Regions from separate parts of the Bradyrhizobium sp. 1(2017) genome, predicted to be linked through region 2. Evidence: predicted binding sites of a transcription regulator. Region 2 holds the regulator's gene; each other region holds the start of a gene.
What was found. The regulator PhoB, encoded in region 2, activates phosphate uptake and scavenging genes when phosphate is short. The targets are predictions, from matches to a motif close to TGTCATNNANCTGTCAT.

Region 1 (7,664 bases), 3.9 Mb from region 2:
ACATCACTGCGATGGCGCCGGCCGACGTGGCCCGCATGGGCCTCGTTCGTTCGTTCCAGATTTCGGCGGTGTTTCCCCATCTTACCGCGCTGGAGAATGTTCGCGTCGCGCTTCAGCGCCAGCACGGCTCTTCGTTCGACTTCTGGCGTTCCAAATCGGTGCTCAACCGCTTCAACGATCGCGCGCGCGAGCTGTTGAACGACGTCGGCCTCAACGAGTTCGCCAACACGCCCGCCGTCGAGATGCCCTACGGTCGCAAGCGCGCACTGGAGATCGCAACGACGCTGGCGCTCGACCCCGAGATGATGCTGCTGGACGAGCCGATGGCCGGCATGGGTCACGAAGACATCGACAAGATCGCGGCGCTGATCAAGCGTATCTCCGCGAAATATACCATCCTGATGGTCGAGCATAATCTGAGCGTGGTGGCCAATCTCTCCGATATCATCACCGTGCTGACGCGCGGGCAGGTGCTTGCGCAAGGCCATTACTCCGAGCTCACCAAGGACGAGCGCGTCAAGGAAGCCTATCTGGGAGCCGGTCATGCCTGACACTGCGATCGCCGAGGCTCCGGCAAGGACCGCGACCGGCGGACAGATCCTTCAGGTCCGCAACCTGGAATCCTGGTACGGCGAGTCTCACATCCTGCACGGGATCAATTTCGACGTGAATGCGGGCGAGGTCGTCACTCTGCTCGGGCGCAACGGCGCCGGCAAGACGACCACGCTGAAGTCGATCATGGGCATCATCGGCAAGCGTACCGGTTCGGTGAAGTTCAACAACCAGGAGATCATCCGCGCGACCTCCGACAAGATCGCACGCATGGGCATCGCCTTCTGCCCGGAAGAACGGGGGATCTTCTCCAGCCTCGACGTGCGGGAGAATTTGTTGCTGCCGCCGGTGGTCCGCGAGGGCGGGCTGCCGCTCGACCAGATCTTCGACCTGTTCCCGAACCTGAGGGAGCGGCTCAAGAGCCAGGGCACCAAGCTGTCGGGCGGCGAGCAGCAGATGCTGGCGATTGCACGCATCCTGCGTACCGGCGCGAGCTTCCTGATGCTGGACGAGCCGACCGAGGGTCTTGCGCCTGTGATCATCCAGCAGATCGGCCACACCATTGCGCGGCTCAAGAAGGAAGGCTTCACCATTCTCCTGGTCGAGCAGAACTTCCGCTTCGCGTCGACCGTGGCCGACCGCTATTACGTGGTCGAGCACGGCAAGATCATTGACGGGTTCTCCAACGCCGAGCTTGCCGCCAACATGGACAAGCTCCACACCTATCTCGGCGTCTAGTACGCCAAAGAAGAATCGAAAAAGGAAAGTTGCATGAACACCAAGTCGATTGCGTCATTGCTGCTGACCACGGCGCTGAGCTTCGCCGCGGCCGGCGTCGCGTCCGCGCAGGACAAGACCGTCAAGATCGGCGCGCTGTCCGATCAGTCCGGGCTCTACGCCGACCTCGGCGGACCGGGCTCGACGCTCGCCGCACGAATGGCCGTCGAGGATTCCGGCTTGGCGGCGAAGGGCTGGAAGATCGACATCATCTCGGGCGACCACCAGAACAAGCCCGACATCGGGACCACGATCGCGCGCCAATGGTTCGACGTCGACAAGGTCGACGTCATCGTCGACGTGCCGAACTCGGGCGTCGCGCTCGCCGTCAACAACGTCGTCAAGGAAAAGAACGGCGTCTACATCAATTCGGGTGCGGCGACCTCGGACCTCACCAACGCGCAGTGCTCGCCCAACACGGTGCACTGGACCTACGACACCTACATGCTGGCTCATACCACCGGCCAGGCGCTGGTGAAGGCCGGCGGTGATACCTGGTTCTTCCTGACGGCCGACTACGCCTTCGGCGCAGCGCTTGAGCGCGACACCACGGCGGTCATCACCGCCAACGGCGGCAAAGTGGCGGGGGGCGTCAAGCATCCGCTGAACACGCCGGATTTTTCCTCGTTCCTGCTTCAGGCGCAGGCCTCCAAGGCCAAGATCATCGGCCTTGCCAATGCCGGCGGCGACACCACGAACACGATCAAGCAGGCGGCCGAGTTCGGCATCGTCAAGGGCGGTCAGAAGCTCGCGGCGCTGCTGCTGTTCCTCACCGACGTCAAAGCGATCGGTCTGGAGACGGCGCAAGGCCTCAACTTCACCGAGACGTTCTATTGGGACATGAACGACCAGACCCGGGCGTTCTCCAAGCGCTTCGCGGAGAAGATGAAGAACAATGCGCCGCCGACCATGGTGCAGGCCGGCGTCTATGCGGGCGTGCGTCATTACCTCAAGGCGCTGGAAGCGCTCGGCGGAAATCCGCATGACGGCGTCAAGATCGTCGAGAAAATGAAGTCGATGCCGACCGAGGACGATCTGTTCGGCAAGGGCGAGATCCAGCCCAACGGCCGCACCATCCACAGCGCCTACCTGTTCGAAGTCAAGAAGCCCTCGGAATCCAAGGGGCCGTGGGATTTCTACAAGCTCGTCGGCACGGTGCCGGGCGACCAGGCGTTCACGCCGCTGTCCGAGAGCAAGTGCGCGCTGCTCAAGAAGTAAGATCAATAGCCCGCCGGCTGCTTGCCGGCGGGCAGGTCTAGGGAACGCCGAAGGGACCGGGTGCGGGATCGATGCAGGCTCTTTACGCTCAGCTACTGGTGGGACTGATCAACGGCTCGTTCTACGCGCTGCTCAGTCTCGGGCTTGCCGTGATCTTCGGCATGCTCAACATCATCAATTTCGCCCACGGCGCGCTCTACATGATGGGCGCCTTCGTCGCCTATTTCCTGTTGAACCTCGGCGGCATCAACTATTGGTGGGCGTTGTTGCTGGCGCCGATCATCGTCGGCATCTTCGGCATGATCCTGGAACGGACCATGCTGCAATGGCTGACCGGGCTCGATCACCTCTACGGCCTGCTCCTGACCTTCGGCATCGCGCTGATCGTGCAGGGCCTGTTTCAGAATTATTTCGGCTCCTCCGGCCTGCCTTACGCCATTCCGGACCAGCTCAAGGGCGGCATGAATCTCGGCTTCATGTTCTTACCCGTCTATCGCGGCTGGGTCGTCGTGTTCTCGCTGGTGGTGTGCCTTGCGACCTGGTTCCTGATCGAGAAGACGCAGCTCGGCGCTTACCTGCGCGCCGCCACTGAGAACCCGACGCTGGTGCGCGCCTTCGGCATCAACGTTCCGCGCATGATCACGCTGACCTACGGTCTCGGTGTCGGCCTTGCCGCGCTCGCCGGCGTGCTCTCGGCGCCGATCAACCAGGTGCGGCCGCTGATGGGCGCCGACCTCATCATCGTCGTGTTCGCGGTGGTGGTGATCGGCGGCATGGGATCGATCATGGGCTCCATCATCACCGGCTTTGCGCTGGGCGTGATCGAGGGCCTGACCAAGTATTTCTACCCCGAGGCCTCCAACACCGTCGTGTTCGTGCTGATGGTGCTGGTGCTCTTGGTGAAGCCAACGGGATTGACGGGAAGGGCGGCCTGATATGACAACCCTGACGGACGACACGCTGCCGGCAAGCCCGCGTGCGATGCGCGACGAGATGACGGTGTTTGTGGTGATGGCGCTGCTGCTGGCAGCGGTGCCGTTCACGGGAGTCTATCCGTTCTTCGTGATGCAGGCGTTGTGCTTTGCGCTGCTTGCCTGCGCCTTCAATCTGCTGGTGGGTTACGGCGGCCTGCTGTCCTTCGGCCATGCGATGTTCCTGGGAACGGCCGGCTATTGCAGCGCGCATGCGCTCAAGGTGTGGGCCCTGCCGCCAGAGCTCGGCATCCTCGTCGGCGTGGTCGCGGCGTTCGCGCTCTCGATCATCACCGGCTACATCTCGATCCGCCGCCAGGGCATCTATTTCTCGATGATCACGCTGGCGCTGTCGCAGCTTCTGTACTTCATCTACCTCCAGGCGCCGTTCACCCATGGCGAGGACGGCATCCAGGGCATTCCGCAGGGACGCATGTTCGGAGTGCTCGATCTCTCCAAGCCGACGGTACTTTACTACGTCGTGCTGGTCGGGTTCCTCGCCGGCTTCCTCTTGATCTTCCGCATCATCAACTCGCCGTTCGGCGAGGTGCTGAAGTCGATCCGCGAGAACGAGCAGCGCGCGATCTCGCTGGGCTACCGGACCGACCAGTACAAGTTCCTGGCGTTCGTGCTGTCGGGGACGCTGGCAGGTTTCGCCGGGTCGCTGAAAGTGTTCGTGGCGCAGAATGCCTCGCTCACCGACGTGCACTGGACGATGTCGGGCGAGGTCGTGTTGATGACGCTGGTTGGCGGTCTCGGAACCATTTTTGGTCCCGTGGTCGGCGCCTTCGTCATCATCGCCATGCAGCAATATCTGGCGGGCTTCGGCCAATGGGTGACGGTGATCCAGGGCGCGATCTTCGTGATCTGCGTGCTCACCTTCCGCCGGGGTGTCATCGGGGAAATCGCGCATTACTTCCGGCGATCGCTCTAAGTTGCTGATCTGACTTCGATTTACCCGCTGCTTGAAAGCGGTGGATGACCCGGCTCCGCGGGCGTGAGATGGCACGCGCGCGGATCGAAAATGGTCTATGACAGTTTCATGACGGCCCGTTCGGGCCTGACCATTTCCAACCGGTAGCCTACCCCATGATGCGATGGTTTCGTGCTTTCCTGCCCAAGGAGGAACGCTTCTTCGACCTGTTCGACCGCCATGCGCAGACCGTGATCCAGGGCGCAATCGCGCTCCAGGGCATGCTGAACGGGGGCGAGGAGACGCCGGTCTATTGCCAGCGCGTCAACCAGTTCGAGAACGATGCCGACAACATCACCCGTGAGGTGCTGACGGCGGTGCGCCGCACCTTCATCACCCCGTTCGACCGCGGCGACATCAAGAACCTGATCACGTCGCTGGACGATGCCATCGACCAGATGCAGCAGACGGCGAAGGCGGTGATGCTGTTCGAGGTCCGCGCCTTCGAGCCGCCGATGCGCGAGATCGGCGGGCTCCTGATCGAATGCGCCAATCTGGTCGGACGCGCGCTGCCGCTGATGCAGTCGATCGGTCCGAACGTCGCCATGCTGACCGCGATCACCGAAGAGCTGGGCAAGCTGGAGGGGCGTGTCGACGATCTCCACGACATCGGGTTGAAGGAGCTGTTCCTCAAGCATCGCGACGGCAATGCGATGGATTTCATCGTCGGCGTCGAGATCTACGATCACCTCGAAAAGGTGGCCGACCGCTTCGACGACGTCGCCAACGAGATCAACAGCATCGTCATCGAGCAAGTGTAGGGCCGCGCCGTGGATGCAGCGCTGGGGCTTCCCATCCTGGTCGGACTGATCGCCGTCGCACTGCTGTTCGATTTCCTGAACGGCCTGCACGATGCCGCCAATTCGATCGCGACCATCGTCTCGACCCGTGTGCTGCGGCCGCAATTCGCGGTGTTCTGGGCCGCCTTCTTCAATTTCATCGCCTTCATGGTGTTCGGGCTGCACGTCGCCCAGACCATCGGGACCGGGATCATCGACCCCGCGGTGGTCGACGCCCAGGTGATCTTTGCGGCCCTGGTCGGCGCCATCGTCTGGAACCTCGTGACCTGGGGTCTCGGCATTCCATCGTCATCGTCGCATGCGCTGATCGGCGGCCTCGTCGGCGGCGGCATGGCCAAGGCGGGCATTTCGGCGGCCGTATGGAGCGGTCTGTCCAAGACGGTGCTGGCCATCGTGCTGTCGCCCCTCGTTGGCTTCCTGCTCGCGATGATGCTGGTGGCCATCGTGTCCTGGGCCTCGGTACGCTCGACGCCGTTCGCAGTCGATCGTGCGTTCCGCATCCTGCAATTTGCCTCCGCCTCGCTCTATTCGCTCGGTCACGGCGGCAACGACGCGCAGAAGACCATGGGCATCATCGCCGTGCTGCTCTATTCGCAGGGCCATCTCGGCAGCGAGTTCTCGGTGCCGTTCTGGGTGGTGCTGTCCTGCCAGGCCGCGATGGCGCTGGGCACGCTGATGGGTGGCTGGCGCATCGTCCGCACCATGGGCCTGCGCATCACCAAATTGACACCGATGCAGGGGTTCTGCGCCGAAACCGGCGGCGCGGTGACCCTTTTCATGGCGACTTTCCTCGGCGTTCCCGTCTCGACCACCCATACCATCACCGGCGCGATCGTCGGCGTCGGCGCCGCCCGCCGCGTCTCGGCGGTGCGCTGGAACGTCGCGAGCTCGATCGTCTATGCCTGGGTGATCACGATCCCGGCCTCCGCCATTGTCGCGGCGCTGACTTGGTGGGCGGTCCAGATCTTCGTCAGGTGACGAATTTCAGCCCCGCAATGCCGGCGACGATCAGACCGATGCTGGCGAGGCGGAACGCGGTCGCCGGTTCGCCGAAGAGGATGATGCCAAGCGTCGCGGTGCCGACCGCGCCGATCCCGGTCCAGACCGCGTAGGCGGTTCCGACGGGGAGGGATTTGAGCGCGAATCCGAGCAGGATGACGCTGCCGGCCATGGCGACGAGCGTGACGACGGACGGAACAAGCCTGGTGAAACCCTCGGTGTATTTCAGGCCAATCGCCCATGTGATCTCGAGAAGACCGGCGACGAACAGGATGCTCCAGGCCATGACGACCCTCCGTGCAAGGCAGGGTCGTCCCCGCGGCTGATATGCTGCTGAACAGGAGGGCCGTCCCTCCCGAAAGCCGATATGGGGCTGGCCGGAGGGTTCCGCAATCACCAAATGAGGCTTGATCAGGCCCATTTTCCCTGCCAAACGCTCCCGCCATGTCCGACATCGCCACCACCGCAGCCGAATCGCCGGCCCGTTCCCCGCTTGCCGCTGAAGTGGCGCGGCGGCGGACGTTTGCGATCATCTCTCACCCCGACGCCGGCAAGACCACGCTGACGGAGAAGCTGCTTCTGTTCGGCGGTGCCATCAACCTCGCCGGCCAGGTCAAGGCCAAGGGCGAGCGGCGCAACACGCGGTCGGACTGGATGAAGATCGAGCGCGAGCGCGGCATCTCGGTCGTGACCTCCGTGATGACCTTCGAGTTCGAGGGCCTCGTCTTCAACCTGCTGGACACGCCGGGCCACGAGGACTTTTCGGAAGACACCTACCGCACGCTCACCGCGGTCGATTCCGCTGTGATGGTGATCGACGCCGCCAAGGGCATCGAGGCGCGGACCCGGAAACTGTTCGAGGTGTGTCGTCTTCGGGATATCCCGATCATCACCTTCATCAACAAGATGGACCGCGAGAGCCGCGACGTCTTCGAGTTGCTCGACGAGATCGAGAAGACGCTGGCGCTCGACACCACGCCGATGACCTGGCCGGTCGGCCGCGGCCGCGACTTCCTCGGCACCTATGACGTCGTCAATGGCGGCGTGCGCCTGCTTGAAGGCGGCGGCGCCAAGACCGGCGCGGCCCAGCAGATCGAGATCGAGGAGCTCGCCAAGCTCAGCGCCAATCTCGATGTCTCCGCAGTGAAGGACGAGCTCGAGCTGGTCACCGAGGCGTCGAAGCCGTTCGAGCTGGAGGCGTTTCGCGAGGGCCATTTGACGCCGGTCTATTTCGGCAGCGCGCTGCGCAATTTCGGCGTCGGCGATCTGCTGGAAGGCCTCGGCAAGTTCGCGCCCGAGCCGCGCGCGCAGGACAGCGACCAGCGCAAGGTCGAGGCCACCGATCCGCGCATGAGCGCCTTCGTGTTCAAGATC
Region 2 (7,664 bases):
AGGCGACCGCGCACGTCGAGCGCATCGACCTCGTAGGGCAGCACGGCGTCATCGATCGGAACCGCTGATGGTGCGCGAACCGGGCCTTCCAGCCCGGTTTTCATGTCAGGAGATTGGGAAACCATGGCGCTCTATCTGGGGTCGGAGGTGGGGGATTGGAAGGGGGCGTGGCGCGGCCTCAAACTCAGTGTCGTCCCGGGGCGCGCAACGCGCGAGCCCGGGACCCATAGCCACAGGACCATGTTATCGCTGGCGATGACAACTCCGAGTCTTCGCCACACGACTGCCTGTGGCTATGGGTCCCGGATCGGCGCGCCGCTGTGCGGCGCTTGTCCGGGACGACAGCGGATAATGGGGCCGGCGACGCAGCCCCACCACCGAGATCACTTCACCGCGTCAAAGCACCAGGCCAGAATGCCCTTCTGCGCGTGCAGACGGTTTTCTGCCTCGTCGAACACGACCGATTGCGGGCCGTCGATCACTTCGTCCGTGACCTCCTCGCCGCGATGAGCGGGCAGGCAGTGCATGAACAGCGCGTCGGGCTTGGCCAGCGACATCAGCTTGGAATTGACCTGATAGGGCTTGAGCACGTTGTGACGATGCTCGCCTTCCTTGTCGCCCATCGACACCCAGGTATCGGTGACGACGCAATCGGCGCCCTTCACGGCGGCCTCGGGATCGGAGCCGAGCACGATCGGCGCGTTGGTCGCCTTGATCCAGTCGCGCATCACCTTCTTGGGGGCGAGCTCCGGCGGCGTCGCGACATTAAGCTGGAACTTGAAGCGCTCGGCGGCGTGAGCCCAGGATGCCAGCACGTTGTTGTCGTCGCCGGTCCAGGCCACCGTCTTGCCCTCGATGGGGCCGCGATGCTCCTCGTAGGTCATGAGGTCGGCCATCACCTGGCAGGGATGCGAGCGCCGCGTCAGGCCGTTGATGACGGGCACGGTCGCATGGGCAGCAAGCTCCAGCAGCGCCTCGTGATTAAGGATGCGGATCATGATGGCGTCGACATAGCGCGACAGCACACGCGCGGTGTCGGCGATGGTCTCGCCGCGACCGAGCTGCATCTCGGCGCCGGTGAGCATGATCGGCTCGCCGCCGAGCTGGCGCATGGCCACATCGAACGACACCCGCGTCCGCGTCGAGGGGCGCTCGAAGATCATCGCCAGCGTCTTGCCTTCGAGCGGCCGGACCGGCTGGTGCGCCTTCTGCTTCGCCTTCATGGCGGAGGATGCGGCGAGCATGCGCTTGAGCTCCGACAACGGGAGCTCGTTGATGTCGAGGAAGTGTTTCGGCGAGTTGCTCATCAGCTTGCCGCCCGCTTGGTCTGACTGGACGAGATCGCTGCGCAGGCACGCTCGAGCCGCCCGACGCTGTCCTCGATCTCGGCCTCGGTGACGATCAGAGGCGGCAGGAAGCGCACGACATTGTCGCCGGCGCCGACGGTGAGCAGCTTTTCGTTGCGCAAGGCGGCGACGAGATCGCCCGACGGCACCACCGCCTTGATACCGATCAGGAGACCCTCGCCGCGGACTTCGCTGACGACATCGGGATGACGATCGATCACGGAGGCGAGCTTCTGCTTCAGCAACAGCGACATCTTCTGCACGTGATCGAAGAAGCCGGGCTTGAGCATGACGTCGAGCACGGCGTTCGCAGCCGATATCGCGAGCGGATTGCCGCCGAAGGTCGAACCGTGCGAGCCGGGACCCATGCCGGAAGCCGCCTCAGCGGTCGCCAGCACCGCGCCGATCGGGAAGCCGCCGCCAAGCGCTTTGGCCAGCGACATCACGTCAGGCGTGACGCCTGTGCGCCTATAGGCAAAGAGATCGCCGGTGCGGCCCATGCCGGTCTGGACCTCGTCGAAGGCGAGCAGCAAGCCCTTCTCGTCGCAAAGCTGGCGCAGCGCTTTGAGGAAGGCCGGCGTTGACGAACGCACGCCGCCCTCGCCCTGGATCGGCTCGATCAGGATGCCGGCTGTCTGCGGACCGATCGCTTTCTTCACGGCCTCGATATCGCCGTGCGCGACCTGGTCGAAGCCGTCCATCGGCGGGCCGAAACCTTCGAGATATTTTGCGGATCCCGTCGCGGCCAGCGTTGCCAGCGTGCGGCCGTGGAAGGCGCCTTCGAAGGTGATGATGCGATAACGTTCCGGATGGCCCTTGGAGAAGTGATGATGGCGGACCAGCTTGACCACACCTTCCAGCGCCTCCGCACCGGAATTGCAGAAGAAAACGAAGTCGGCAAAGCTCTCATGGCACAGACGCGCAGCGAGCTTCTCGCCGTCCGGGCTCTGGAACAGGTTCGACATGTGCCAGAGCTTCGTCGCCTGCTCCTGCAAGGCCTTGACCAGCGCCGGATGACAATGGCCGAGCGCGTTCACCGCAACACCCGACGTGAAATCGAGATAGCGATCGCCATTGGTCGCAATCAGCCAGCAGCCCTCGCCGCGCTCGAAACCAAGGTCGGCCCTGGCAAAAACGGGAAGCAGATGCGGCGCGGCGCTGTTGGTCATGATCATCACTTGGATGTTGAATTTGGACGTTGAGACCTGCCTGGCATGCCTTGCGCAGCGCACCATCGACCGGTCCGGAAAACGAAACGTGCCGCCTTTTAAGGGCGGCACGCGTCACTATCTTATGCCTGGCAAGACGGGTGTCAATGCCGCCCGGAAAGCCTGGCGAAACGCTGAATCCGTAGTCTTGCGGTGCCGATTTTGCGGGGTTTTCACCACGGAACATGTGGAAGCGAGTCGGCGGACTCTTGCGCGGGAGTCACGCCATATTGTAGCGTTTGGCCTGTCAGATACGACATCTCGTGCAGCGGTTCTGATCCCAAGAGTCCTCATGTACCGGCGTAAACGTTCGGGCGTTAGTCACGCGCCCGGCGAGCCTTAAGGGATTCTGGCGGCACGGGTTTTTCAAGGCTTAGGCATTCGCTGTGAGGCCCCAGGATGGCTGGCCTGGCAGCGAGGGAAAGGGTGCAATGACGGTTTTGACCTGGTCCGACGATCGCGTCGAGCAGCTGAAAAAGCTCTGGGAGGCCGGACTTTCGGCCAGCCAGATCGCGGCCGAGCTCGGCAATGTGACCCGCAATGCCGTGATCGGCAAAGTCCACAGGCTCGGCCTGTCCGGCCGCGCCAAGAGTCCGTCGTCTGCCGCGCCCCGGCCGCGCAAGGCGCGCCCGGCGCAGCATATGATGCGAGTGACCCGTCCGATCTCGCGCGGCAACACCGCGCTGGCCCAAGCCTTCGAGGTCGAGGTTGAGGCCGAGCCCGTCACCTACGACAACGTGGTGCCGATGAGCCAGCGGCTGTCGCTGCTGGAATTGAACGAGGCGACCTGCCACTGGCCGGTCGGCGATCCCTCGAGCCCGGACTTCTTCTTCTGCGGCGGCAAGGCGTTGTCCGGCCTGCCCTACTGCGCCCAGCACTCGCGCGTCGCCTATCAGCCGGCCGCCGATCGCCGGCGTGCACCGGCCAAGCCGAGCACGCGGTGAGTTAGAGCAATTCTCTGATCGACAAGACTGCAGCCGTCACACGATGACGGCTCCAACTCCTCGGTGCCATCCCCGCGAACGCGGGGATCCATAACCACAAGGCGCGCAATTGTTGCGCGAGATGGTCACTCCGAGTCTTCGTCAAGCCACGTCCTGTGGTTGTGGGTCCCGGGCTCGCGCAGCGCGCGCCCCGGGACGACAGCTGAGATTGTGGACACAGCTGCCAACCAAAAGCTCGTAAACCTTACGTCTGCTCGGCCTTCGCGAACCGATCATCGAGCGCATAGCCTGCGCCGCGAACGGTGCGGATCGGGTCCTGCTCGCGGCCGAGATTGAGCAGCTTGCGCAGGCGGCCGATGTGGACGTCGACGGTGCGTTCGTCGATGTAGATGTCGCGGCCCCAGACGCTGTCGAGCAGCTGCTCGCGCGAGAACACGCGGCCGGGATGCTCCAGGAAGAACTCAAGCAGGCGATATTCGGTCGGGCCGAGATCGATCGGCCGGCCCGAGCGCGCCACGCGGCGCTTGTCGCGGTCGAGCTCGATGTCGCCATAGGCGAGCACGGTGGCCAGCCGCTCCGGGCTTGCCCGCCGCAGAAGGCCCTTCACGCGCGCCAGCAGCTCCGGCACCGAGAACGGCTTGACGATGTAGTCGTCGGCGCCGGTCGCGAGCCCCCGCACCCGCTCGCTCTCCTCGCCACGCGCGGTGAGCATGATGATAGGAAGCTGCTTGGTCTCGGGACGGGTGCGCAACCGCCGGCACAGCTCGATGCCCGATAGCCCCGGCAGCATCCAGTCGAGCACGATCAGATCGGGGATGTGTTCCTTGAGGCGGGTGTCGGCGTCGTCGCCGCGCATCACCGTCTCCACGTCATAGCCGTCGCCTTCGAGGTTGTAACGCAGAAGCTCGGTGAGAGCTTCCTCGTCTTCAACCACCATAATGCGTGCGCCCATGTGGTCGTCGCTCCTTAAGCAATCAGGTATTCGGGACCGTCGTGGCGAAGGTCGTCATGTCGCCCTTCGGCCGCTTGTCGGTGATCGCCTGCCCCTCGATCATGTAGAACACGGTCTCGGCGATGTTGGTGGCGTGATCGCCGATCCGCTCGATATTCTTGGCGCAGAACATCAGATGGATGCAGAACGAAATGTTGCGCGGATCCTCCATCATGTAGGTGAGGAGCTCGCGGAACAGCGAGGTGCAGATGGCATCGACTTCCTCGTCGCCCTTCCACACCGCCATCGCCGCCGGCAGGTCGTGCGCGGCATAGGCGTCCAGCACCGACTTGACCTGCTGCTGCACGAGATCGGTCATGTGCTCGAGGCCGCGGAACAGTTTCAGCGGATGGAAGTCCGTCTCCAGCGCCGCGACGCGCTTGCCCATGTTCTTGGCGAGGTCGCCGATGCGCTCGAGATCGGTCGCGACGCGCATGGCGCCGACGATCTCGCGCAAATCCACCGCCATCGGCTGGCGCCGGGCGATGGTGAGCACGGCGCGCTCCTCGATGCGCTTCTGCAGCGCATCGAGCTCGGCGTCGATGGTGACGACGCGCTGGCCGAGCGCGACATCGCGGCGGATCAGCGCGTCGACGGAATCGACGATCATGCGCTCGGCGATGCCGCCCATCTCTGCGACCAGGCGGGTGAGCTCCTGGAGGTCGGTGTCGAAGGCCTTTGCGGTATGTTCAGAACCCATGTCCCGTCTCCTCAGCCGAACCGGCCGGTGATGTAATCCTGCGTGCGCCGATCGGTCGGCGACGTGAAGATCTTGCTGGTGTCGTCGAACTCGATCAGCTCGCCCAGATACATGAAGGCGGTCTTGTCGGAGACGCGTGCCGCCTGCTGCATGTTGTGGGTGACGATCGCGATCGTGTAATTCTCGGACAATTCCTGGATCAGCTCCTCGACCTTGGCAGTCGAGATCGGATCGAGCGCCGAGCAGGGCTCGTCGAACAGGATCACCTCGGGCCGCACCGCGACCGTGCGGGCAATGCAGAGGCGCTGTTGCTGGCCGCCGGAGAGCGACAGGCCGGAGGCGTTGAGCTTGTCCTTGACCTCGTTCCACAACGCGCCGCCGCGCAGCGCCTTCTCGACGCGGTCGTCCATCTCCGACTTCGAGATCTTCTCGTAGAGGCGGATGCCGAAGGCGATGTTCTCGTAGATCGTCATCGGGAACGGCGTCGGCTTCTGGAACACCATGCCGACACGGGCGCGCAGCAGATTGAGGTCCAGCTTGGGATCGAGGATGTTGGTCTGGTCGAGCAAAAGCTGGCCGGCGGCGCGCTGGCCCGGATAGAGATCGTACATCCGGTTGAAGATGCGCAGCAGGGTCGACTTGCCGCAGCCCGATGGGCCGATGAAGGCCGTGACGCGGTTGGTGCCGAGCGTCAGATTGATGTTCTTCAGCGCGTGATGCTCGCCGTAATAGAAATTGAGATTGCGCACGGTGACCTTGGCAGGGGCCTCGGGCAGCGGCTGCGAGCCGGGATGAACGGTCGGCGCACTTACGGAAACAGACATTTCACTCATTTTGCGGTCCTCTCGGCGCCAAGGATGCGCGCGCCAATGTTCAAGGCAAGCACGGTCAGGGTAATGAGCAGCGCGCCGCTCCAGGCGAGTTGCTTCCAATATTCGTAGGGGCTCTGCACGAAGTTATTGATGGTGACCGGCAGGTTCGCCATCGTCTTGTTCAGGCCGAGACTGAAGAACTGGTTCGACAGCGCCGTGAACAACAGCGGCGCGGTCTCGCCCGCGACGCGGGCCGTCGCCAGCAGCACGCCGGTGATGAGGCCTGAACGCGCGGCACGATAGGCGATGCGCTTGATCACCAGCGAGCGCGGCAGGCCGAGCGCGGAGGCCGCCTCGCGCAGCGGGTTCGGCACCAGCAGCAGCATGTCTTCGGTGGTGCGCACCACGACCGGGATCACGATCACGGCGAGCGCCAGCGCGCCGGCGATGGCCGAGAAGCCGCGCATCGGCACCACCACGGCGCCATAGATGAACAGGCCGATGATGATCGAGGGCGCCGACAGGAGGATGTCGTTGATGAAGCGGATGACCGAGGTCAGCTTGTCGTTGCGGCCGTACTCGGCAAGATAGGTGCCGGCGAACAGGCCGAGCGGCGCGCCGATGCCGACGCCGATCACGGTCATGATCAGCGAGCCGACGATGGCGTTGAGCAGGCCGCCCTCGTTCGATCCGGGCGGCGGCGTGTTTTCGGTAAAGACCTGGAGGTTGAGCCCGGCCAGGCCGTTGTAGAGCAGCGTGGCCAGGATCAGTGCGAGCCAGGTGACGCCGAAGGCGGCGGCTGCAATGCAGAGCCCGCGAATGACGATGTCCCAGCGGCGGCGGCGTGAATAGATCGGGTTCATGGCTTCACTTCCCGGCCTTGGTTTCCAGGCGCAGCAGCATCAACCGCGCGGCCGCGAGCACGAAGAACGTCAGCACGAACAGCAGGAGGCCGAGCAGGATCAGTCCGGACTGGTGCAGGCCGTCGCTCTCGGCGAATTCGGAGGCGATCGCCGCCGAAATCGTCGTGCCCGGCGCGAAGATCGACGAGGAGATGCGGAACGAATTGCCGATGATGAAGGTCACCGCCATGGTCTCACCCAGCGCGCGGCCCAGCGCCAGCATGACGCCGCCGATGATGCCGACGCGGGTGTAGGGGATCACCACGCTGCGGACGACCTCCCAGGTGGTGCAGCCGACGCCGTAGGCGGCTTCCTTCAGCACCGGCGGCACCGTCTTGAAGACGTCGACCGAGATCGACGTAATGAAGGGCAGCACCATGATGGCGAGGATCAGCGCGGCGTTGAACAGGCTGAGATAGGATGGGGGCCCTGCGAAGATCGCGCCCAGCACGGGGACGCCGTCGAAGATCTTGATCATGAACGGCTGGAAGGTGTTGGCCAGGAACGGGCCGAGCACGAAGAAGCCCCACATGCCGTAGATGATCGAGGGAATGCCGGCGAGCAGCTCGACCGCCATGCCGATCGGGCGGCGCAGCCATTGCGGGCAGAGCTCGGTGAGGAAGATCGCAATGCCGAGACCGACCGGAATGGCGATCAGCATCGCAATGAAGGAGGTGACGAGCGTGCCGTATATCGGCCCGAGCGCGCCGAGCACGGGCGGATCGGCCGATGGGGCCCAGCGCTGCGTCCACAGAAACGGC
Region 3 (7,664 bases), 1.4 Mb from region 2:
ATGAACACCAGCCGCGGCTCGGTGACGAGGTTGCGCGCGATCTGAAGCCGCTGGCGCATGCCGCCGGAATAGGTCCGCGGCGCATCGTCGATGCGCGCGATGTCGATCTCGACGCGGGTGAGCCAGTCCGACGCAGTGTCGCGGATGCGGCCATAGTGGTTCCACCCCACCGCCATCAGCCGCTCGCCGACATTGGCGCCGGCCGAGACCGCCATGCGCAGGCCCTGCGCGGGATCCTGGTGCACATAGCCCCAATCGGTGCGAAACAGAAAGCGGCGCTCGGCCTCGCCCAGCGTCGTCAGATCGCGGGTGATTCCGTCGCGCATGCGATACGACACATGACCGGCGCTCGGCGCGAGCTGGCCCGACAGCATCTGCAGCAGCGTCGACTTGCCAGAGCCCGATTCGCCGACGATCGCCAGCACCTCGCCCGGATACAGCGAAAAGGACACATCGCGGCAAGCGGCGATGCGGCCGAAAGACTTGCTGAGCGATTTCGCGATCAGCAGCGGCTGGTCATTGTCGAGCGTATCAGCCATGTGAGCCCGCCTTCTCCTTGTACGGCGCGGCGCTGAGGCTGCCGTGATGGCCGGCGGCCTGGCGGCCCTCGCAATAATCGGTGTCGGAGCACACGAACATGCGCCCGCCCCTGTCGTCGGTGACGATTTCGTCGAGATAGGAGTTTTCCGCGCCACACAGCGCGCAGGGCGCGTTGAAGCGGTAGGGCTCGAACGGATGGTCCTCGAAATCGAGCGACACCACCTGCGTATAGGGCGGGATCGCGTAGATTCGCTTCTCGCGGCCGGCGCCGAAGAGTTGCAGCGCCGGGCAATTGTCCATCTTGGGATTGTCGAATTTCGGCGTCGGCGACGGATCCATCACATAACGCGCGTTCACCTTGACGGGATACGCGTAGGCGGTCGCGATGTGGCCGAAGCGGGCGATGTCCTCATAGAGCTTGACGTGCATGAGGCCGTATTCGGCGAGCGCGTGCATGCGCCGCGTCTCGGTCTCGCGCGGCTCGAGGAAACGCAGCGGCTCGGGGATCGGTACCTGATAGACCAGCACCTGATTCTCGTTCAGCGCCGCCTCGGGAATGCGGTGACGGGTCTGGATTACGGTTGCCTCGTCGGTCGACGTGGTCGTGGCAACGCCGGCGGTCTTCGCAAAGAACTTCCGAATCGAGATCGCGTTGGTGGTGTCGTCGGAGCCCTGATCGATCACCTTCAGCACGTCGGCGGGGCCGAGGATCGCGGCCGTGACCTGCACGCCGCCGGTGCCCCAGCCATAGGGCATCGGCATTTCGCGGCTGGCGAACGGCACCTGATAGCCGGGGATCGCAATCGCCTTGAGAATCGCGCGGCGGATCATCCGCTTGGTCTGCTCGTCGAGATAAGCGAAATTGTAGGCGGGCGCGTTCATTCCGCGGCCTCCTTCAGGGCATCAGGCGCATTGGCTTCAGTGAACTCCTGACGCAGTTTGCGCAGCAGGCCGAGCTCGGACTGAAAGTCGACATAGTGCGGCAGCTTCAGATGCTCGACGAAGCCGGTTGCCTGCACGTTGTCCGAATGCGACATCACGAATTCTTCATCTTGCGCGGGGGCGAGCGCCTCCTCACCGAGCTCGCGGGCACGAAGCGCACGGTCGACCAGCGCCATCGACATCGTCTTACGCTCGCTCTGGCCGAAGGCAAGGCCATAGCCGCGGGTGAAGCACGGCGCTTCCGTCGTCGACCCCTTGAACTGGTTGACCATCTGGCACTCGGTCAGCGCGACGGAGCCGAGCGGCACGGCGAAGCCGACGTCCTCGGCGAAGAACTCGACCTCGACCTCGCCGAAGCGGATCTCGCCGGCGAAGGGATGGTTGCGGCCATAGCCGCGCTGGGTGGAATAACCCATCGCCAGCAGAAAACCCTCATCGCCGCGCGCGAGGTTCTGCAGGCGCAGGTCGCGGTCCGCCGGAAAGTTCAGCGGTTCGCGGGTGAGGTCACCAACGCTGGCCCCCTCCTCGGCCTGCGGCGAGGACTCGATCAGCCCGTCGCGGCCCAGAATGTCCGTCACGCGCGGTGTCGCCGTGGTCGAGGCTTCGGCCGTCGCCGGAGCTTCCGGCACAAAGCCCTCAGCGAGCGAGGGATCGAGCAGGCGATGGGTATAGTCGAAGGTCGGCCCGAGGATCTGGCCGCCGGGAATGTCCTTGAAGGTCGACGACACCCGCCGTTGCACGCGCATGGCCCCCGTATTGACCGGCTCGCTCGCACCGAGGCGCGGCAGCGTGGCGCGGAAGGCGCGAACCAAGAAGATCGCCTCGATCAGGTCGCCGCGCGCCTGCTTGATCGCGAGCGCCGCGAGCTCGCGATCATAGAGCGAGCCTTCGCTCATGACGCGGTCGACGGCGAGGCCAAGCTGCTCCGAGATCTGGTCGAGCGTGATTTCCGGAACGCTTTGGTCGCCGCGCCGCGCATGAGCGAGCAGGCGATGGGCGTTCTCGATGGCACGCTCGCCGCCTTTGACTGCGACATACATGGTTCAGCTTCCCTTGTTCACGACGCGCGTGGTGCGGGGGATCGCGACCACGGCATCATCGGCGACCAGGACTACGTCGATGCCGCGCGGAAACAGCGGCTCATTGAACCGCAAGCGCTCGAACAGGTCGAAAGGCTTGATCGACGCCTGCAGCATCGCCACGCCATCGATGCCGGGGCCGCGCAGTTCGAAGCTGCGGCCCGAGCCCAGATGATCGACCTGGACGATCAATGTGGTCGAGCGGTCGGGATATTCGTTCGTGCCGAGCGCGAAACGTTCGAGCGCGGGCAGCACCGCGCCGTCGCCGATCAGCGCAAAGCTCGCAATCGACGTATCCTGCACCACCGGCGCGCCGGTGTGGAACTTGAGCCATTTCACCACGTCGGAGCTTTCCGCCATGCGCGCATCGAGCCAGAGCGGCGTATCGTGATCGAACAGCGTCAGCGCGATCGCTGCCGTTCCGCGCATCATCGCATCAGGTGCTCCCGCCATCGGTACGATGCGCTGGACCGAGCCCGGTCGTGCCATCGCGTCCATCACCGAGCGAAAGGTCGATTGCGCCGACAAGACCTTGTCGGCGAAACCCGGCGGCAGTTCCGCAATCGTGGTCATGATCTCATCCCTCACCGCGCACCATGGTGTAGAAATCAACCTTCGTCGCGGCGGTCTCGGCCGCCGCCTGCTGGCGCCTGTTCATAAGCTGCTCGCGCAACGGCGCGATAACGTCCCGCTCGATGGCTGCGCTGAAATCACCGGATTGCACCAGCGCGTCGCACAGCGCGATCAGCCGCGCCTTTCCGGTGTCGCGGCCGAGCGTGTAGCCGAAGCCGACCTCGCCGCTGACAAGCCGCACCGCGGCGCGCGACACCGTGGCCTCTCCGAGGTTGAACGGCGCGCCGTCGCCGCCGACCCGGCCGCGCAGCATGACGAGACCGTTTTCCGGCTCGCGCAAATCCTGGTGTCCGGGCAAGGGAATTGTGCGGAGGCGAGCGGCGATCTCGCCCGTCTCCGCGTGCGCCAGCACGGCCATCGCGGCCTTGCGCTGGGCTTGCTGGTTGTCGTGCTGCGTCACCTGATCCACCAAACTTTTCTGCCGAACTTGCCGAATCCAAGTTGTCTATGATACTAGACAACTTCATACGGACGCGCCATGACTGTTTCGTGACAAAGATGTGATTTTCGGGCTAGGCTGACCGACGATGAGCATGCAGGACACAGCCTCTTCGGGCGTCGCCTTGTGGCGCCTCGTTGCCGACGGTATCGAGCGCGGCATTGCCGACGGCCGCTTTGCCGCGGGCGACAAGCTGCCGGGCGAGATGGAGATCGCCGAGACGTATCGCGTGAACCGCCACACCGTGCGGCGCGCGCTGGCCGCCCTTGCCGAGCGTGGCCTCGTGCGCGCCGAGCGCGGCAGCGGAACCTATGTCGAGGCGCAGAAGCTGGCCTATCCGCTGCGCTCGCGCACGCGCTTCTCCGAGATCGTCGGCGCCGACGGCCGCGAGCCGCATGGTCGGCTGATTGAGGCGACCAATGACGCCGCGACCCGCGAGCTGGCGCGAGAACTCGGACTGAAGGCCGGCGCGCCCTTGGTGCGGATCGAGGCGATCCGGCTCGCCGACCGCACGCCGATCTGCGTTTCGACCACCTGGCTATCGGCGGAGCTGTTTCCAGACGCAGGTGAGGTGTTCGCCACGACACGCTCGATGACGAAGTTGCTCGAGCATTTTGGCGTCCGCGACTATCGCCGCGGCGCGACACGGATCACGGCCGGCATCGTCGACGCGACCGACGCCGCACGGCTCGATCTCGCGCTGGGGCGCCCGGTCCTGGTGGTCGACGCGACCGACCACGATCTCGACGGCAAGCCGCTCGTGACCAAGCATTCGCGGTTCGCGGCTGAGCGCGTGGAGTTTCTGGTGGAGAACGGGTGAGCCAACCGCAACGGAGGAACGTAGGGTGGGCAAAGGCGCACTTGCGCCGTGCCCACCATATCTTCCCGGCTTCTAAGCAAACGTGGTGGGCACGCTTCGCTTTGCCCACCCTACAGCAGCTGTGATTAGGCCACAGCCCTTCGCCCAATGATGGCAAAGCGCAGCTTGCCCGAGATGAAATCGATCGCGGCGACCGCGACCAGGATCATCAGGATCAGGAACGACACTTTCTGCCATTCCAGCACGCGGATCTGCTCGGCGAGCTGGAGGCCGATGCCGCCGGCACCGACGATGCCGATGATGGTGGCCGAGCGGGTGTTGGATTCGATGAAGTAAAGCACCTGGCCGGCGATGACAGGCAGGACCTGCGGCAACAGGCCGAAGCGGATCTCGTGCAACGCGCTGCCGCCCGAGGCGCGGATGCCTTCGACCTGCTTCTGGTCGGCGCTCTCGATCGCCTCCGAGAACAGTTTTCCGAAGGCGCCGAAATCCGACACCGCGATGGCGAGCACGCCGGCGAAGGGGCCGAGCCCGACCACGTTGATCCACACCAGCGCCCAGATCAGCGTATCGACGCCGCGGATCGAATCGAGGAACCGGCGCACCGGGAAGCGCAGGATGTTCGACGGCACGATGTTGCGCGCGGCGAGCAAGCTGACCGGCAGCGCAAACAGCGCCGCCACCGTCGTGCCGAGCAGCGCGATCGACAACGTCTCGCCCAGAGCCTTCAGATAGACCGGCAGCGAGGAGCCGGGATCGGGCGGGATCATCATCAGGCTGATCCAGCCGAGCTGGCTCAGGCCGGCGAAGAAGCGCGACGGCGAGAAGTCGAGATCGACCAGGCCATAGATCAGGATCGCGAACGCCGCGACGATCATCGCCGGCATTGCCAGCCGCGCCGAGGCCGGCCGGTCGAACACATCGGGGTAGCGCGCGCGGATCTCGCGCGTGTCGACGTCTTGCGGCGTCACGTCCGCGCCTCCATGCCGAACAGGCGGCCGCGCAGCCAGCCGGTGGTGATATCGATGATGAAGACCGTGACGATGATGGTGAGCAGGATCGCGCTGACGTCGGAGTAATAGAACTTGCGGATGGCGACGACGAGCTCCTGGCCGATGCCGCCGGCACCGACGAAGCCCATCACGGAGGCCTCCCGGACATTGATCTCAAAGCGCAGCAGCGCGTAGCTGGCATAACCCGCGGTCACCTGCGGCACCACGGCGAATCGCATGCAGGATAGCCAGCTCGCGCCGGTAGAGCGGATGCCCTCGACCGGCTTCATGTCGGCATTCTCGACGATCTCCGAGAACAGCTTGCCGAGCGCACCGGTGGAATGGATCGCGATCGCCAGCACGCCCGCCATCGGACCGAGCCCGAAGGCGATGACGAAGACCAGCGCGAAGACGATGCCGGGAACGGTGCGGGCGAATTCGAGCAGGCGCCGCACGACGAAGCGCAACCAGGGCGCGGGTGAGGTGTTGTCGGCCGCGAAGAAGTTGAGGATAAAGGCAAGGGTTGCGCCGATCAGCGTGCCGACATAGGAGATCAGCAGCGTCTCGCCCAGCATCTTCAGCCATTTGCGCCAGCCCCACAGCCATTCGCCGACATCGGTCCAGACCCGTTGGCCGCTGTCGAGCGTGAGGATGCGATCGAAATAGCTGACGAAATTGCCGAAATAGGTGAACAGCGTGCGCAGGTTCACCTCGGCGCCGACCGCGGCGAGAGCCAGCGCGGCGGCAAAGATTACGGCTCCCAGCAGGAGGCGCCATCGCCTGCGTGCGACCGCCTGGCGATAGGCGGCGTTGAGCGCGGCAAGCTGCTGCTCGGGAAGAATCGAAACCGCGACGGTCATCTTGTCAGGAATTGGCCCGTAGAAAAGAGAAGGAGCCGGGTCCATCGACCCGGCTCCAGTTGCCTCGCCCTGAGATCAGGACGCCTTCTTCTTGCGGAGCGCGTCGACGAACTTGATCAGCTCGATCGTGCCGTCCCAGTCCTTGGTGGTCGCGGCATGGAAGCCCTTCTTCTGGCCGTCGGAGAGACGGTCGAACGCCGCCTTGTCCTTGGCCGGCGCGTCGAAGAACGCCTTCGCGATGGCGGCCTTGGCGTCTTCCGGCAGGTCGGAGTTGTAGGCATAGGGGCCGTTGATGATCGGCGCCGACTTGTGGATGATGCGGAAATCGTCCTTCTTCATCGCCGATCCGTCGGCATTCTTCAGCATGCCCTTGGTCAGCATCTGCGCCAGCGTGGAATCGTCGTCGCTGGTCCACTGGTTGGCGGCGACGTCGACCGTGCCCTGCGAGAGCGCGAGCATCGCGTTCTCATGGCTGCCGGTGAAGACGACCTTGCTGAAATAGGTGTCGGCGTCGTGGATGCCCATCTTGTCGAGCTCGAAGCGCGGCACGTTGTTGCCGGAGGTCGAGTTCGGGTCGACGAGGCCGAGGTTCTTGCCCTTGAGGTCGTCGACCTTCTTGTAGGCGCTGCTCGCCTTGACGAAGAACACCGAGTAATAGCCGGTCGAGCCGTCGGCGTTGATGTCGTTGGCGAAGGCGTCGGTCTTGACGCCGGTCAGGCGGGCGCGGGCGAACGAGGCCGAGCCATAGCTCGCGATCTGGATGTTGCCGGCGCGCTGGCCTTCGATGACGGCGGCGTAGTCGTTGGCGATGCGCAGCGTGACCTTCACGCCCAGTTCCTTGGAGAGATAGCTCACAAACGGCGCCCAGCGCTCGGTGACGCCGGATGCGTTCTCGGCGGGGACGACCGCGAAGGTCAGCTCGGGATATTTGGCCTTCCAGTCGTTTGCCGAGGCGGAGGCGGTGAAAGCGAGCGCAGCGGCGCCGGCGAGGACTAGTCTGCGAGTGATCATGATACCCTCTTCCTCATCAGTTGGGGTCGGTGACGCAAAAACTTGCAACTCAACAGGCGCGGCTCAGGCGGCCGCCGCCGTTCCAAGTGCCGGAACGCCCTCGGGCGCCGGGACAGGCCCACCGCCCACGACGTCGGCGGCTTCGAGATCGTAGAGATCGCGCGCCACGCGGTCGGTCAGCGCGGACGGCGCTCCGTCGAACACCACGCGGCCCGCGGCCATGCCGATCAGGCGGTCGCAATAAGTGCGCGCCAGATCCAGCGAATGCAGATTGCAGAGCACGGTGATGCCGAAATGCTTGTTGATCCGCAGCAGCGCATCCATCACGATCTTGGTGTTGCGCGGATC
Region 4 (7,664 bases), 3.8 Mb from region 2:
GCAACGTGCAGCACATGACGATCAATCCCAAGCAATGGCGGCGCAAAAATGCAACACGGTCTGCGCCGATTTGCGCCGAACTGCCGCGGAGGGTCAACCGCTCGGCGCGCCATGGCCGAGCCTATTGCCCCGATTGTGGTTCCGCTGCCACAGGTCGTAAATTGCAGACCGTGGCACCCGGTCCGGCCTTGAAATCCGCACGCGGCTTGCTAACGCGCGCTTTTCATGTTGCAATATTGGTCACAATCGGAATTGGCCGCGCGGCTGTGCGTTTCGCGACGATGAGACTCGAACAGACTTCCGGAAGCCCGTTTGTGGCGTGGCACGCGAAAAAGCGGCCGCGTCTTTTTTCTGTCTAGTGGAGGAGACTAGCGATGCCGCAAAAGGGCACCGTCAAATGGTTCAACCCGACCAAGGGTTATGGTTTCATCAAGCCGAACGGCGGCGACAAGGACGTGTTCGTCCATATCTCGGCCGTCGAACGTGCAGGCCTCTCGACCCTCAATGAAAACCAGGTGGTTGAATACGACCTCGTGGAGAACCGCGGCAAATCATCCGCGGAGAACCTCAAGGTCTCCTGATTTCTCTCAAGGCTGAACGCGAGAGATCATGACGTTGCCCCCGGCTCTGCCGGGGGATTTTATTTGCGGCACCAGCAGCGATTCAGCGCACCATTGGCGCGACCAGGAAATTCTCCGACGCAGAGCTTCCCGCCGTCCTGCAGACATCGCCCTCGATCCGGACCTTGCCGGTCGCCAGCAGCCGCAGCGCCTCGGGGTAGATGCGGTGCTCGACTTCGAGGATGCGCTCGGACAGCGTGTCTCCCGTGTCGTGGTCGCCGACGGGAACCGCACCCTGCATCACGATCGGACCGGCATCGGTCTCGGGGATCACGAAATGCACCGTCGCGCCGGACAGCTTGACGCCGGCACGCAGGGCTTGGCCGTGCGGATCGAGGCCGGGGAAGGACGGCAGCAGCGAGGGATGGATGTTCAGCATCCGGCCGTACCAGGCCCTGGTGAACTCCGCGGTAAACAGGCGCATGAAGCCGCCCAGGCAAATCAGCTCGATGCCGTGCCGATCGAGGGCTGCCTGCAGCACTTTCTCGAAGCCGGCGCGGTCCTTGCCGAACGGCTTGCTCTCGATCACCTCAGTGGTCACGCCGCTCGCCCTCGCCCGTTCGAGCCCCAGCGCATCGGCCTTGTTCGAGATCACCAGCGAGATCTCTGCCGGGAATTCGGGCGCGCTCGCTGCCTTGACCAGCGCGGCCATGTTGGAGCCGCGCCCGGAGATCAGGATGGCGACGCGGCGCTTCATCACAGCGCCAGACATTACAGCGCCATGTCGAGGTGGCCGTTATAGACGACGCGGTGCTCGCCCTCGGCCGGGATCACGGTGCCGAGCTGCGCCACGGTCTCGCCGGCGTCGGTGAGGACCTCGACCACCTTGTCGACCTTGTCAGGCTCGACGATCGCGATCATGCCGATGCCGCAATTGAAGGTGCGCAGCATCTCGAGCTCGGCGATGCCGGCCTGCGCAGCCAGCCATTTGAACACCGGCAAGACCGGCAGACGGGCGAGGTCGATGCCGACGCCGAGGTTGTTCGGCAGCACGCGCGGAATGTTGTCGGTGAAGCCGCCGCCGGTGATGTGGGCCAGCCCCTTCACCGCCCCCGTTTCACGGATCGCGCGCAGGCAGGATTTGACGTAGAGCCTGGTCGGCGTCAGCAGGGCGCCGCCGAGCGTCATCACGGGTGCGAAAGGGGCCTGTGCCCCGAAGCCGAGACCGGATTGCTCGACGATCTTGCGCACCAGCGAAAAACCGTTGGAATGGACGCCCGACGAGGCGAGCCCGATCACGGCATCGCCCGCTGCGATGTCCTTGCGCGGCAACAGCGTGCCGCGCTCGGCAGCCCCGACGGCAAAGCCGCCGAGGTCGTAGTCGCCGTCCTTGTACAGCCCGGGCATCTCGGCGGTCTCGCCACCGATCAGAGCGCAGCCGGATTCCCGGCAGCCTTCGGCGACACCCGCGACGACCGCGGCGGTGGCCTCCGGATCGAGCTTGCCGCAGGCGAAATAGTCCAGGAAGAACAGCGGCTCGGCGCCCTGCACCACGAGGTCGTTGACGCTCATGGCGACGAGATCGATGCCGATCCCGCCATGCAGGCCGGTATCGATCGCGATCTTGAGCTTGGTGCCGACGCCGTCGGTCGCGGCGACCAGGACGGGGTCCTTGAAACCGGCCGCCTTGAGGTCGAACAGGCCGCCGAAGCCGCCGATCTCGGCATCGGCGCCGGGGCGTGCGGTGGCGCGCACCATGGGCTTGATCAGGTCGACGAGGCGGTTGCCCGCGTCGATATCGACGCCTGAATCGGCGTAGGTGAGGCCGTTTTTGCGGTCGGTCATGCCCGATTTCCAGTGGGTTTGCGGCTGGTTACGTCGAATTCCGGGGACACGCAATGGCAAGCGTGGCGCCCCACCCTATAGTATGTAGATATCAACCGGTTCAGCCTGCAACGGGCCGGATTTGAGGTCAGACCGGTGCCGGGAAGCGCTGCGTGAGTATTCCGAATATCATTACCCTGGGCCGCATCATGCTGGTCCCGATCATCGTCTGGGCCATCGTGTCCAGCCAGATGGAGGTGGCGTTCGCCGTCTTCCTGATCGCCGGGATCAGCGATGCGGTCGACGGCTTCCTGGCCAAGCGCTTCAACATGACGAGCGAGCTCGGCGCCCTGCTCGATCCGCTCGCTGACAAGGCGCTGCTGGTCTCGATCTACATGGCGCTCGGCATCTGGGGCGCGATCCCGCGCTGGATCGTGATCCTGGTGGTCTCACGCGACATCATGATCGTCACCGCCGTGATCGTGTCCTGGCTGTTCGACCGGCCGGTCGAGATGAAGCCGTCGATGGTGTCCAAGCTCAACACCGTGGCCCAGGTGGCGTTCGCGGCATTGGTGCTCGCGGCGCTCGCTTTTGGCTTCAAGCCGCAACCCTATGATATGATCCTGATGGGCCTCGTCACCGTCTTCACGCTCTCCTCCGTGTCGCTCTATCTCGTCGAGTGGCTGCGGCACATGAGCACGATCGAGGCCAAATGAGCGGCGGAGCGGCCCCGCAAAAGGCCAACTCGCGCCCGATAGGATCGACTCTTCAAGCAGAAGCCGGCGCGCCGGCACGGAGCAAAGCTAGCGTGGCAGGCCGCGTGCATCCCCGACAATTGGCATTTTCGCTTCCCCACGCGGAGAGCCTGAGCCGGGACAATTTCCTGGAAGGCCCCGCCAACGCGGCCGGTCTCGGCCTAATCGACAGCTGGCCGGAATGGCCGAACCGGATCATGTGGCTGGCCGGCCCTGAGGGAAGCGGCAAGAGCCACCTTGCCGCGATCTGGGCCGAAGAGGCCGGCGCCCGCTCGACCATGGCCAATGCGCTCACCGCCACGGCGGTCCCGGGTGCGCTCGCCACCGGAGCGCTGGTGGTCGAGGACCTCCAGGCGAAGGCGTTTGACGAGCGCGCGCTCTTCCATTTGATGAACCTCGCCCGCGAAGACGGTGCCTACCTCCTCTTCACCGGGCGTGAGGTCCCGGCATCGCTTGAAGTCGAGCTGCGCGACCTGCGCTCGCGCCTGCGCGCCGTGCCTGTTGTCGCGCTGCTGCCGCCGGACGACCAGCTGTTCCGGGGCCTGATCGTCAAATTCTGCGCCGACCGCCAGCTCGCCGTGGATGAGAGCGTCGTCGGCTACCTCGCCACCCGGCTGGAGCGATCTTCGGCGGCCGCCCGGCGGGCCGTGGAGCTGCTCGACGGCGAGGCCCTGCGCCTCGGCCGCCCCGTCACCCGGGCGCTGGCCGCCGAGCTCCTTCGCGACGCCTGACCCGCCTCCGATCACCCTGGCCGCTTGACGCGGCGGAGCGGCGGAACATCAATGTCATCGAAACGTCATCGGACTAACACATGCTCCCGCCGGTTTTGCGCGTAAGTCGCAAATCGGGGTGAACTGGATGGATCGGCTTCTCATGGACTCCGCGCAAGCTGTTGAAATTAAAGAAAAAGATCCAGAGAGCGAAAGCCTGCCGGCGATCGCTACAAGCCCCGAGCGGTTCATCAACCGCGAGCTCTCCTGGCTGCATTTCAACCGCCGCGTCCTCGAGGAATCGGTCAATCCCAGCCACCCCATGCTGGAGCGGGTCCGATTCCTGTCGATTTCGGCGAATAACCTCGACGAGTTCTTCATGGTCCGCGTCGCCGGCATCAAGGCCCAGGTGCGCGAGGGCATTGCCGAACGCAGCCCCGACGGCCTGACGCCCTCCGAACAGCTCGCGCTGATCAATCGCACCGTTTCCGAGCTTGCCTCCGACCAGCAGGCGATCTGGCGCGATCTGCGCAACACGCTCGCCGAGGTCGGCATCGTGCTGGTCGAAGGCAAGGACGTCACCAAGGCGGAACGGACCTGGATCGAGGACTACTTCCTCAGCAACGTGTTCCCGTTGCTGACGCCGCTGGCGATCGACCCGGCCCACCCCTTCCCGTTCATTCCGAGCCTCGGCTTCACCATCGCCCTCCAGCTCACGCGCGCCGCCGACGGCAAGCAGATGAATGCGCTGATCCGCATGCCCGGCAAGATCGACCGCTTCATCCGCCTGCCTGCCGAAGGCAAGGCCGTCCGGCTGATCTCGCTGGAGCAGGCAACCGCCCTGTTCATCAACCGGCTGTTCCCGGGCTACAATCTGCACGGCCAGGGCGCTTTCCGGATCATCCGCGACTCCGAGCTCGAAATCGAGGAAGAGGCGGAAGACCTCGTCCGCCTGTTCGAGACGGCGCTGAAGCGGCGCCGCCGCGGGTCGGTGATCCGGCTCGAGATCGACGCCAAGATGCCGGAGGAGCTGCGCAGCTTCGTACAGCATGCGCTGTCGGCCGCCGACGACGAGGTATTCCTGGTCGACGGCGTGCAGGCGATGAACGAGCTCTCACAGCTCACGCGCCTCGACCGTCCGGACCTCGAATTCACTCCTTACGTACCGCGTCACCCCGAGCGCGTGCGCGAGCATGGCGGCGACATCTTTGCGGCGATCCGGCAGAAGGATCTCGTCGTCCATCACCCCTACGAATCCTTCGACGTGGTAGTGCAGTTCCTGCAGCAGGCGACCCGCGACCCCGACGTCGTCGCGATCAAGCAGACGCTCTACCGCACCTCCAACAACTCGCCGATCGTACGCGCGCTCGCGGAAGCTGCCGAAGCCGGCAAATCCGTCACCGCGCTGATCGAGCTGAAGGCGCGCTTCGACGAAGAGGCCAACATCCGCTGGGCGCGCGACCTCGAACGTGCCGGTGTGCAGGTCGTCTATGGCTTCCTCGAACTGAAGACGCACGCGAAGCTCTCGATGGTGGTGCGCCGTGAAGGCGGCAACCTCACGACCTACGTCCATACCGGCACCGGCAACTATCACCCCGTCACCGCACGCATCTACACCGACCTCTCCTACTTCACCTCGGATCCGACCATCGGCCGCGACGCGGCACGCGTGTTCAACTTCATCACCGGCTATGCCGCGCCGAGCGATCTGGAGAAGATGGCGGTGTCGCCATTGACCTTGCGCAAGCGCATCATCGAGCACATCCAGGGTGAGACCGCCCATGCGCGGCACGGCCGGCCCGGCGCGGTCTGGATGAAAATGAATGCGCTGGTCGACCCCGATATCATCGACGCGCTCTACGAGGCCTCGCAGGCCGGCGTCCAGATCGAGCTCGTGGTACGCGGCATCTGCTGTCTCAGGCCGGGAATTCCAGGTCTGTCGGAGAACATCCGCGTCAAGTCGATCATCGGACGATTTCTGGAACACGGCCGAATCTACTGCTTCGGCATGGGCCAGGGCCTGCCGAGCGCGAAAGCGGCTGTGTATATCTCCTCGGCCGACATGATGCCGCGCAACCTCGACCGTCGCGTCGAGGTGCTGTGTCCGCTGCAAAATCCCACGGTGCATCAGCAGGTTCTCGAACAGATCATGGTCGCGAACCTGAAGGACAATGAGCAGAGTTGGCAATTGTTGCCGGACGGGTCCTCAACGCGTATGAAGACCGCGAAGGGCGAAGAGCCTTTCAATGTCCACAACTATTTCATGACAAATCCGAGTCTGTCTGGCCGTGGAAAGTCGCTCAAGGAATCCTCGCCGCGCCGTCTCACGCGCCGTAATGAACGTCATCAATCCTGAATCCGGGTTCTCGACGTGAAGCGGCCGCGCAAGCGCGGCGCGAGCGTCGCGGTCATCGACATCGGTTCCAACTCGGTTCGTCTCGTCGTCTACGAGGCGCTGGCGCGCAGCCTCATTCCAATCTTCAACGAGAAGACGCTGTGCGGCCTCGGACGCGAGGTGCAGAGCACGGGCCTTCTCGCACCCGACGCCGTCGACAAGGCGCTGACCTCGTTGAAGCGGTTTCGAGCCCTCTGCCGCGTGATGCAGGTCGGGCGCGTGTTCGCGATTGCGACGGCCGCCTGCCGCGATGCCTCCAACGGCCCCGACTTCATCGCCAAGGCCGAGCGCATCTGCGCCGTGAAGATCGAGATCCTGTCGGGCCCGCGCGAAGCGCGGCTGTCGGCGCTCGGCGTGATCTCTGGTATCCATCATCCCGACGGCATCGTCGGCGATCTCGGCGGCGGCTCGCTCGAGCTGATCGACGTGCGCCGGAACAGCGTACGCAGCGGCGTGACGCTGCCGCTCGGCGGGCTCGCACTTCAGGATCTCGCCCACAAATCGCTCAAGCGCGCCGACCGCATCGTCCGCGAGGCGATCGACGATGTGCCGCAGCTCGCCGCGGGCCGCGGCCGCACCTTCTACGCCGTCGGCGGCACCTGGCGCGCGCTCGCGCGCATCCACATCATCCAGAGCGGCTATCCGCTCCAGGTCATGCATGGCTACTCCATTCCCGCGGCCGAGGCGCTCGACTTCTCGCGCCGTCTCCGTCGCCTCGCGGCCGCCGAGATGCTCGCCGACATCGAGATCGTCGCCGATGCGCGCCGCCCGCTCCTCACCTATGCCGCCCTGGTGCTCGAGCACATCATCCGCGTGGCGAAGCCGAAGACGATCGTATTCTCCACCTTCGGCGTGCGCGAAGGCCTGTTGCACGAGAAGCTGTCGGAGACCGAACGCAGCAAGGACGGGCTGATCTGCGCCGCCGAGGAACTCAACCAGCTGCTGTCGCGCTCGGCCAGGCATGCCCGCGAGCTAATCGCCTGGACCGATCGCCTCGCGCGCGTCGTGAAGCTGCGCGAGACCGAAGAGGACCGCCGCCTGCGTCACACGGCCTGCCTGCTCTCCGACATCGGCTGGCGCGTTCACCCCGATCACCGCGGCGAGCAGACGCTGAGCCTCGTCGTCAACGGCAATTTCGGGGCGATCACTCATACCGAACGCGTCTTCGTCGGTTTGTCGGTGTTCTATCGCTATGCCGGGCTGAGCCAGGAGAACCAGCCGCCGACAACCATGCAGGGCCTACTGACGCCGGCGCAGCTCGAGCGCGCCCGCCTCTTGGGGGCGGCGTTCCGCGTCGCGCATCTGATTTCGGCGGCGCGCCCGGGCGTGCTGCCCGCCACGCATTTCCGCAGCCAGGGCCGCAAATTGATGCTGGTGTTCGAACATCGCCTCGGCGATCTTGTCGCCGACCGCGTCGGCA

Region 1: a site for PhoB is predicted at 4,550-4,566, ahead of HAP40_RS16925 (DUF47 domain-containing protein). Genes of this name have one in related genera too.
Region 3: a site for PhoB is predicted at 3,673-3,689, ahead of phnF (phosphonate metabolism transcriptional regulator PhnF). Genes of this name have one in related genera too.
Region 4: a site for PhoB is predicted at 3,923-3,939, ahead of HAP40_RS17355 (RNA degradosome polyphosphate kinase). Genes of this name have one in related genera too.

The regions. Positions count from the first base shown of each region.
Region 1 covers NZ_CP050022.2:3,625,474-3,633,137, forward strand. The annotation lists gene HAP40_RS16900 (ABC transporter ATP-binding protein) at 1-551, shown strand, start outside; gene HAP40_RS16905 (ABC transporter ATP-binding protein) at 544-1,290, shown strand; gene HAP40_RS16910 (ABC transporter substrate-binding protein) at 1,324-2,547, shown strand; gene HAP40_RS16915 (branched-chain amino acid ABC transporter permease) at 2,619-3,482, shown strand; gene HAP40_RS16920 (branched-chain amino acid ABC transporter permease) at 3,484-4,452, shown strand; gene HAP40_RS16925 (DUF47 domain-containing protein) at 4,608-5,252, shown strand; gene HAP40_RS16930 (inorganic phosphate transporter) at 5,262-6,269, shown strand; gene sugE (quaternary ammonium compound efflux SMR transporter SugE) at 6,262-6,576, opposite strand; gene HAP40_RS16940 (peptide chain release factor 3) at 6,735-7,664, shown strand, end outside.
Region 2 covers NZ_CP050022.2:7,510,237-7,517,900, forward strand. The annotation lists gene HAP40_RS35610 (Hsp33 family molecular chaperone) at 1-125, opposite strand, end outside; gene argF (ornithine carbamoyltransferase) at 384-1,307, opposite strand; gene HAP40_RS35620 (aspartate aminotransferase family protein) at 1,307-2,515, opposite strand; gene HAP40_RS35625 (GcrA family cell cycle regulator) at 2,986-3,498, shown strand; gene phoB (phosphate regulon transcriptional regulator PhoB) at 3,743-4,450, opposite strand; gene phoU (phosphate signaling complex protein PhoU) at 4,473-5,189, opposite strand; gene pstB (phosphate ABC transporter ATP-binding protein PstB) at 5,201-6,022, opposite strand; gene pstA (phosphate ABC transporter permease PstA) at 6,019-6,864, opposite strand; gene pstC (phosphate ABC transporter permease subunit PstC) at 6,869-7,664, opposite strand, start outside.
Region 3 covers NZ_CP050022.2:1,024,165-1,031,828, reverse strand. The annotation lists gene phnK (phosphonate C-P lyase system protein PhnK) at 1-539, opposite strand, end outside; gene HAP40_RS04805 (alpha-D-ribose 1-methylphosphonate 5-phosphate C-P-lyase PhnJ) at 532-1,422, opposite strand; gene HAP40_RS04800 (carbon-phosphorus lyase complex subunit PhnI) at 1,419-2,522, opposite strand; gene phnH (phosphonate C-P lyase system protein PhnH) at 2,526-3,134, opposite strand; gene phnG (phosphonate C-P lyase system protein PhnG) at 3,139-3,603, opposite strand; gene phnF (phosphonate metabolism transcriptional regulator PhnF) at 3,722-4,453, shown strand; gene phnE (phosphonate ABC transporter, permease protein PhnE) at 4,579-5,424, opposite strand; gene phnE (phosphonate ABC transporter, permease protein PhnE) at 5,421-6,305, opposite strand; gene phnD (phosphonate ABC transporter substrate-binding protein) at 6,381-7,316, opposite strand; gene phnC (phosphonate ABC transporter ATP-binding protein) at 7,380-7,664, opposite strand, start outside.
Region 4 covers NZ_CP050022.2:3,707,905-3,715,568, reverse strand. The annotation lists gene HAP40_RS17385 (autotransporter outer membrane beta-barrel domain-containing protein) at 1-16, opposite strand, end outside; gene HAP40_RS17380 (cold-shock protein) at 375-581, shown strand; gene purN (phosphoribosylglycinamide formyltransferase) at 664-1,317, opposite strand; gene purM (phosphoribosylformylglycinamidine cyclo-ligase) at 1,332-2,405, opposite strand; gene HAP40_RS17365 (CDP-alcohol phosphatidyltransferase family protein) at 2,558-3,100, shown strand; gene HAP40_RS17360 (DnaA ATPase domain-containing protein) at 3,193-3,870, shown strand; gene HAP40_RS17355 (RNA degradosome polyphosphate kinase) at 4,013-6,205, shown strand; gene ppx (exopolyphosphatase) at 6,221-7,664, shown strand, end outside.